2 regions of the Bacillus sp. SRL543 genome follow, and region 2 is predicted to be linked to the other one. Evidence: a T-box and tRNA genes for the amino acid it is inferred to sense, from the RefSeq annotation. Region 2 holds a T-box; the other holds one or more tRNA genes.

Region 1 (4,193 bases), 1.5 Mb from region 2:
TGCCAAGAAAAGCCTCTAGCGAGGGAAAAGGTGCCCGTACCGCAAACCGACACAGGTAGGCGAGGAGAGAATCCTAAGGTGAGCGAGAGAACTCTCGTTAAGGAACTCGGCAAAATGACCCCGTAACTTCGGGAGAAGGGGTGCTTTTTAGGGTGAATAGCCCGGAAAAGCCGCAGTGAATAGGCCCAGGCGACTGTTTAGCAAAAACACAGGTCTCTGCGAAGCCGCAAGGCGAAGTATAGGGGCTGACGCCTGCCCGGTGCTGGAAGGTTAAGAGGAGGGGTTAGCGCAAGCGAAGCTCTGAATCGAAGCCCCAGTAAACGGCGGCCGTAACTATAACGGTCCTAAGGTAGCGAAATTCCTTGTCGGGTAAGTTCCGACCCGCACGAAAGGCGTAACGATCTGGGCACTGTCTCAACGAGAGACTCGGTGAAATTATAGTACCTGTGAAGATGCAGGTTACCCGCGACAGGACGGAAAGACCCCGTGGAGCTTTACTGCAGCCTGATATTGAATTTTGGTACAGCTTGTACAGGATAGGTAGGAGCCTTTGAAGCCGGAGCGCCAGCTTCGGTGGAGGCATTGGTGGGATACTACCCTGGCTGTATTGAAATTCTAACCCGCGCCCCTGATCGGGGCGGGAGACAGTGTCAGGCGGGCAGTTTGACTGGGGCGGTCGCCTCCTAAAAAGTAACGGAGGCGCCCAAAGGTTCCCTCAGAATGGTTGGAAATCATTCGCAGAGTGTAAAGGCACAAGGGAGCTTGACTGCGAGACCTACAAGTCGAGCAGGGACGAAAGTCGGGCTTAGTGATCCGGTGGTTCCGCATGGAAGGGCCATCGCTCAACGGATAAAAGCTACCCCGGGGATAACAGGCTTATCTCCCCCAAGAGTCCACATCGACGGGGAGGTTTGGCACCTCGATGTCGGCTCATCGCATCCTGGGGCTGTAGTCGGTCCCAAGGGTTGGGCTGTTCGCCCATTAAAGCGGTACGCGAGCTGGGTTCAGAACGTCGTGAGACAGTTCGGTCCCTATCCGTCGTGGGCGCAGGAAATTTGAGAGGAGCTGTCCTTAGTACGAGAGGACCGGGATGGACGCACCGCTGGTGTACCAGTTGTCTTGCCAAAGGCATCGCTGGGTAGCTATGTGCGGAAGGGATAAGTGCTGAAAGCATCTAAGCATGAAGCCCCCCTCGAGATGAGATTTCCCATAGCGTCAAGCTAGTAAGATCCCTGAAAGATGATCAGGTTGATAGGTCTGAGGTGGAAGCGTGGTGACACGTGGAGCTGACAGATACTAATAGATCGAGGACTTAACCACAATTGATTACTCTGTCATTCTTCTTCTGCATTATCTAGTTTTGAGAGAATAAAATTTTCAAAAATTCTCTTGCAAACTGAATACAAGATGGTATAATAATACTTGTCTTGAAAAAATAGTCTGGTGGCGATAGCGAGAAGGTCACACCCGTTCCCATACCGAACACGGAAGTTAAGCTTCTCAGCGCCGATGGTAGTTGGAGGTTCTCCTCCTGTGAGAGTAGGACGCTGCCGGGCGAAACAATTATTCCGCAGTAGCTCAGTGGTAGAGCATTCGGCTGTTAACCGAACGGTCGCAGGTTCGAGTCCTGCCTGCGGAGCCATTCTTATCCTTAATACCATTAAGGTATTGGGCTAATGCTTCCATAGCTCAGTAGGTAGAGTGCTTCCATGGTAAGGAAGAGGTCACCGGTTCGAGCCCGGTTGGAAGCTTAAAGAAACTATAACTTGTTAATAGAATAGCAAGGCCCCTTGGTCAAGCGGTTAAGACACCGCCCTTTCACGGCGGTAACACGGGTTCGAATCCCGTAGGGGTCACCATTTTGGAGGATTAGCTCAGCTGGGAGAGCATCTGCCTTACAAGCAGAGGGTCGGCGGTTCGATCCCGTCATCCTCCACCATATATGCCGGTTTAGCTCAATTGGTAGAGCAACTGACTTGTAATCAGTAGGTTGGGGGTTCAAGTCCTCTAGCCGGCACCATTTCCTTTGCAGATTTGTAATGGAATGTGGAGGGGTAGCGAAGTGGCTAAACGCGGCGGACTGTAAATCCGCTCCCTCCGGGTTCGGCGGTTCGAATCCGTCCCCCTCCACCATTTGAATAAAAACTCCAGATTTGGACAATCTTATAAATGTCCTTTTTATTTTGACCGTCAGGTCATTGATTGATGGGCTATAGCCAAGCGGTAAGGCAACGGACTTTGACTCCGTCATGCGTTGGTTCGAATCCAGCTAGCCCAGCCATTTTTTGAGCCATTAGCTCAGTCGGTAGAGCATCTGACTTTTAATCAGAGGGTCGAAGGTTCGAGTCCTTCATGGCTCATCATAGCAGGACAGGCCTTAGGTTTCAGAACCCTAAGGTCTGTCCTGATGAATGCGGAAGTAGTTCAGTGGTAGAACATCACCTTGCCAAGGTGGGGGTCGCGGGTTCGAATCCCGTCTTCCGCTCCATTTTCGGGGCCTTAGCTCAGCTGGGAGAGCGCCTGCTTTGCACGCAGGAGGTCAGCGGTTCGATCCCGCTAGGCTCCACCATTACTACATACATCTTACCTTAAACCCTGCCGGGTTTAAGGTTTTTTTTATGTCTGCAGCCTTCTTCAGGAATTCCCCGCCAGCTCTTTTGACTATTTAGATTTTTCGGAAAAACACGTATATATATGCATGTTTTTGTCGAGTTGAGTCATTGCTTTGAAAGCGGTTAAAATGAGAGTAGTACAGGGGTGAAGGAGGAATATAAAGAGATGAAGAAATTATCTATTATCGGGATGCCAATGGATCTTGGCCAAATGAGGCGAGGCGTTGATATGGGTCCAAGTGCCATCCGCTATGCCGGTGTAAATGAACGTTTGAAATCTTTATTTGATCAGATACACGATATGGGCGATATTGCAATCGGGCGCCCGGAAGTGATGATTGATCCGGATACCAATCTGCGTAATCTTGAGCTGATTGCAGAAAAGACCGGCCAGCTGGCAGAAAAGGTTGATGAAGTGATCAAGGATGGTTCTTTTCCGCTTGTGCTGGGCGGAGACCATAGCATTGCAATCGGTACGCTGGCCGGGGTATCACGGCACTATAAGAACATGGGTGTCATCTGGTATGATGCCCATGGCGACCTGAACACGGCAGAAACATCTCCTTCAGGCAATATCCATGGCATGCCGCTGGCGGCTTCCCTCGGCATTGGCCATCCGCTGCTGACTGAGATAGGGGGCTATTCACCGAAGGTAAAGCCTGAGAATATCGTCATCATCGGGGCGAGGGCCCTGGATGAGGGAGAGAAAGAGCTTGTGAAGGAAAAGGGGATCAAAGTATATACGATGCATGAGATTGACAGGCTCGGGATGACACGGGTGATGGAAGAAGCCATTGAGTATCTCAAGGACCGCACCGATGGTGTCCATCTGTCATTAGATCTGGACGGGCTCGACCCCAACGATGCACCAGGCGTTGGAACGCCGGTCATAGGCGGCATCAGCTACCGTGAAAGCCACCTGGCGATGGAAATGCTGGCAGAAGCTGAGCTGATCACCTCAGCTGAATTCGTAGAGGTCAATCCGATCCTCGATGATAAGAATAAGACGGCATCAGTAGCCGTCGCGCTGATGGGATCTCTTTTCGGAGAAAAGCTCCTGTAGAATTGGATATAAAAAAAGCGGTAGCTTGATTTTCAAGCTACCGCTTTTTTCCGATTAAATGATTGTATCTGTTCAGCAATGAATCCAGCCTCGTACTGGCTTCAATTACATTATGGCTGGACAAAGATGTTCGGGAAGCTAGCTGGACCATTTCTTTGCGGCATTTTTCAATATCCTGCAACAGTTCTTGGACACCCATTTACAAAAAACCTGCCTTTTCCTCAGCTTAATTAGTCCCTTTATACCCCAACTAAAACTTTTTAAACATGAAGAAGTAAATTTTTGTTAAAATAATAGTTATTGAGAAATTTTATTAAAAAAATGAAACCTTTTCCGCTATCGATCCGTAATATCGTATAGCCGCATTAGAGCGGAGGTAACTAGAAATGGAAGCAATCGTAAAGAAAAGGATCAAACAGGTTCTAAAAGGCGACCAGAATGCCTTTGGGGAAATCGTGGAAATTTATAAAGACAAGGTGTTCCAGCTTTGTTTCCGTATGCTCGGCAACCGCCATGAG
Region 2 (4,193 bases):
ATGAGCTTCCGGCACCAGAAGCAGCATACCATGCTGAACCAGCAGAACAAGTGCCTGACATTGCCTTTTCATCGTTCAGGAGTGAAATTCCAGCAGATAATACTTATGCCGGCGATAAGAAGACAGAAGTGCAGCCTGCAGAAATACTGACCGGCTTCAAGGCGCAGCAGGAAGAAAGCGAATCTTCCTCTGACCAGGCGCCAAAGAAGAAGAAATCAGCTGCTAAGAAAAAAAGCAAGAGCTTGTCGCTGGCTGAGTTTCTTGCCCGAAAGGAAGAAGAGCAGTCTGCCAGGATGAAGGTGTGCATCGTTCAGCAGGGCGATACGCTCGATATCATCGCTGAAAGATATGAGGTTCCTGTTCCGGCGCTGCTAAGAGTCAATCACCTGGAGCTGAGCCAGGATATTTATGAAGGCCAGGTGCTTTATGTTCCTGCACATGCCTATCAGAAATAGCCGGCTGCAGCCAATAAGGCAAGTTTGAAACAGGCTGGGCAGGTATGCAGGTACCTGTTCAACTGTTTCTTTTATTTCCGGAGTATCACCAACCCAATAAGAAAGTGGGACACTCGTATGGAAGGAAGCAACAGATTAGCAGCGGTTTCCCCGATTTTAAAGCACTATGCTGTCCAGCCCCACTTTGTGGAGGACTACGGCAGGACCAGGAAGATTTATTCCGATAAAGGCGTATTTGCTCTGAAAAAGCTGAAAGCCCAGCAAGGGACCGATTTTATCAGGCAGGTGCAGTCCCTTTATCAGAGAGGCTACAACCGGATCGTACCGATATATCCGGCTGCAGACGGCCGCTATGCTGTTTTTCATGAAAGTGAACTGTATTATTTAATGCCATGGCTGGCCAACGAAGAAAAGGAAAACCGATTTGAACGCCATCAGCAGATGTTCCGGGAGCTTGCAAGGCTGCATACGCTCTCATTGAAGGAAGTCAATGTGACCGGTGAGGAGCGGCAGGAGCATTATGAGAAGACCCTGCTTGCCTGGGAGAAAGAGACCGAGTTTTGTGAGGGATTCATTGAAGAATGCGAAAGAAAGCAGTATATGGCGCCATTTGAGCTTCTGTTCTGCCTGTATTACCATGATATAACCCAGGCCCTGAAATTCTCGAAAGGCAAACTGAAGGACTGGCATGAAAAAACGAAAGATGATGAAAAAGCGCGGACCGTCATTATCCATGGGAAGGTCTCGACAGAGCATTTTCTGTATGATGAAAGAGGCTACGGCTATTTCAGCAATTTTGAAAAGTCGCGCCAGGCTTCCCCGCTGCATGATCTCCTGCCGTTTCTGTCACGATCGCTCAGAAGTTACCCGAAGCGGAGCGATGAAAGTGTTGAATGGCTGTATACTTACTTCAAATATATGCCGTTCAAGCAGGATGAAATGCTTTTGTTCCAGAGCTATCTTGCCCATCCGGGCCCTGTTCTGAGGGAGGCGGAAACCTATCACAAAAACCGCGGTGCCGCAAATGAAAGAAAGCTTGTCCAGCAGTTCCAGCGGCAATTCTGGCTGCTGAAGAACACCGAATACATTGTCATGAGGATCGATGAAGTCGAGAGGCAGAAGCAGCAGGCCCAGGAAGCAGCCGCAAAGGCACAGGCCGAACAGGAAGGAGCCCCGGACAATTCGTCCTGAGGGCTCTAAATGAATTCAAGATGCAGCGCCAAAGCAAGCAAAATAAAGACCGAAAGCAAAAGAACATCAAAGGTGGTCGGAATGAGAATGGTCCGTATTCCCTGAAAAACGCAGAAGGGAATAATGAATTGGGCACAAACGCTTCTAAAGGTCCTCAGCCACGGAGGCAAAGTATAAGGATTGAATTTCCTCTTCATCTGTTCTCCCCCTAATCTCTTTTACTCCATTCTATGACCCCTTCCCTGGTTAAGTGCCTATTTTTTAGAATCGTACGGGGTGATGTATGATTTTAAAAAATATTGCCGATACTTATTGACTATAAACAGCGAAATTCGGTACTATATCATATATATCATCAGAAAAGCATTGACAGGGAAGAGTACAGTGCAAGCTGCTTAAAGAGAGGAAAACCGGAGGCTGAGAGGTTTTTCAGGCAGAATCATTGGAATGTCGCCCTTGAGCTTCTTCCGCGAACAGAATCTGTTCACAGTAGTGGAAGACGGGAAAACCGTTATCTTATTAAGCGCCTGGCAGGACTGCAATACTTGCCCGGAAAAAAGGTGGTACCGCGAAATCAACTCCATTCGTCCTTTTATTGACGAATGGAGTTTTTTATTTGTCCAGGTACTTAAAACACGCATAGATACAAGGAAGGAAGGAAATCAAATGGAAAATAATGAACTGGCGATGCCAACAAAGTATGATCCCCAGAATATTGAAAAAGGACGGTATGAATGGTGGATCGGGAGCAAATTTTTTGAAGCGAAGGATGATGAAAGCAAAGAGCCTTATACCATCGTCATCCCGCCGCCGAATGTAACAGGCAAACTGCACCTGGGCCATGCCTGGGATACGACGCTGCAGGATATCCTTACCCGCATGAAGCGGATGCAGGGCTATGATGTATTATGGCTTCCGGGAATGGACCATGCCGGCATCGCAACACAGGCGAAAGTCGAGCAGAAGCTGAAAAGCGAAGGGAAATCCCGCTATGACCTTGGCCGGGAAAAATTTGTTGAAGAAACCTGGAAGTGGAAAGAGGAATATGCAGAGCATATCCGCCAGCAATGGTCTAAGCTTGGCCTCGGGCTCGATTACAGCCGCGAGCGCTTCACAATGGATGAGGGGCTTTCAAAGGCAGTCAATAAAGTATTTGTCTCTCTTTATAAAAAAGGGCTGATCTACCGCGGCGAATATATCATCAACTGGGATCCTGCAACAAAGACGGCTCTTTCAGATATAGAGGTTATCCATCAGGATGTCCAGGGCGCCTTTTATCATATGAACTATCCGCTTGCTGACGGGTCAGGATATATTGAGGTTGCCACAACCCGTCCTGAGACCATGCTTGGCGATACAGCGGTAGCGGTTCACCCAGAAGACGAACGCTATCAGCATCTGATCGGAAAAATGGTTGTCCTGCCGATTACCGGACGTGAAATCCCGATTGTTGCCGATGATTATGTGGATAAGGAATTCGGATCTGGTGCAGTAAAAATCACTCCTGCCCATGACCCGAACGATTTTGAAATCGGGAACCGCCACGATCTTCCGCGCATCCTTGTTATGAACGAGGACGGAACCATGAATGAAAATGCCGGCAAATACAACGGCCTCGACCGTTTTGAGTGCCGCAAGCAGATCGTGAAGGACCTGCAGGACAGCGGTGTACTCTTCAAAATTGAAGAGCATATGCATTCTGTCGGCCATTCTGAGCGGAGCGGAGCTGTTGTCGAGCCGTATCTGTCCACACAGTGGTTCGTCAAGATGCAGCCGCTGGCAGATGAAGCGGTGGCCCTTCAGCAGAAGGAAGACAAAGTCAACTTCGTCCCTGACCGTTTTGAAAACACGTACCTCCGCTGGATGGAAAACATACGCGACTGGTGCATCTCCAGGCAGCTTTGGTGGGGCCACCGGATACCGGCATGGTATCACAAGGAAACAGGCGAGGTGTATGTAGATTCCGAGCCGCCGGCTGATGCGGAGAATTGGACCCAGGATAATGATGTTCTTGATACCTGGTTCAGCTCCGCCCTGTGGCCATTCTCTACAATGGGCTGGCCTGATGAAGAAAATCCTGATTTCAAACGCTATTATCCGACTGCAAGCCTTGTAACAGGCTATGATATCATTTTCTTCTGGGTATCGCGGATGATCTTCCAAGGCCTCGAGTTCACAGGAGAGCGCCCATTCAAGGATGTACTCATCCACGGACTGGTAAGAGATGAGCAAGGCAGGAAAATGAGCAAATCACTCGGCAACGGAGTAGATCCGATGGACGTAATTGCCCAGTATGGTGCCGATTCACTCCGCTACTTCCTTTCGACTGGCAGCTCGCCTGGACAGGATCTGCGCTTCAGCATGGAAAAGGTAGAAGCGACGTGGAATTTTGCCAATAAAATTTGGAATGCCTCCCGCTTTGCTCTTATGAATATGGCCGGCCTGAAATATGAAGACATCGACCTGACAGGAGAAAAGTCAGTAGCTGATAAATGGATCCTGACAAGATTGAACGAAACGATTGAAACGGTAACCAGGCTTTCTGAC

The links. The T-box of region 2 lies ahead of AC4E8B_RS18565 (valine--tRNA ligase). A T-box ahead of a tRNA ligase gene usually reads a tRNA of that ligase, here a tRNA-Val.
Region 1: it has a tRNA-Val gene. The T-box ahead of AC4E8B_RS18565 (valine--tRNA ligase) is inferred to sense a tRNA for this amino acid. The anticodon was not compared.

The regions. Positions count from the first base shown of each region.
Region 1 is NZ_OZ481794.1:169,702-173,894, forward strand. It holds rRNA gene AC4E8B_RS00940 (23S ribosomal RNA) at 1-1,320, shown strand, start outside; rRNA gene rrf (5S ribosomal RNA) at 1,440-1,556, shown strand; tRNA gene AC4E8B_RS00950 (tRNA-Asn) at 1,568-1,642, shown strand; tRNA gene AC4E8B_RS00955 (tRNA-Thr) at 1,679-1,751, shown strand; tRNA gene AC4E8B_RS00960 (tRNA-Glu) at 1,785-1,859, shown strand; tRNA gene AC4E8B_RS00965 (tRNA-Val) at 1,864-1,939, shown strand; tRNA gene AC4E8B_RS00970 (tRNA-Thr) at 1,945-2,020, shown strand; tRNA gene AC4E8B_RS00975 (tRNA-Tyr) at 2,049-2,133, shown strand; tRNA gene AC4E8B_RS00980 (tRNA-Gln) at 2,207-2,281, shown strand; tRNA gene AC4E8B_RS00985 (tRNA-Lys) at 2,288-2,360, shown strand; tRNA gene AC4E8B_RS00990 (tRNA-Gly) at 2,414-2,488, shown strand; tRNA gene AC4E8B_RS00995 (tRNA-Ala) at 2,494-2,569, shown strand; gene rocF (arginase) at 2,779-3,675, shown strand; gene AC4E8B_RS01005 (aspartyl-phosphate phosphatase Spo0E family protein) at 3,713-3,874, opposite strand; gene sigW (RNA polymerase sigma factor SigW) at 4,062-4,193, shown strand, end outside.
Region 2 is NZ_OZ481794.1:3,620,926-3,625,118, reverse strand. It holds gene AC4E8B_RS18580 (LysM peptidoglycan-binding domain-containing protein) at 1-455, shown strand, start outside; gene ysxE (spore coat protein YsxE) at 573-1,646, shown strand; gene AC4E8B_RS18570 (hypothetical protein) at 1,652-1,843, opposite strand; T-box leader at 2,004-2,241, shown strand; gene AC4E8B_RS18565 (valine--tRNA ligase) at 2,313-4,193, shown strand, end outside.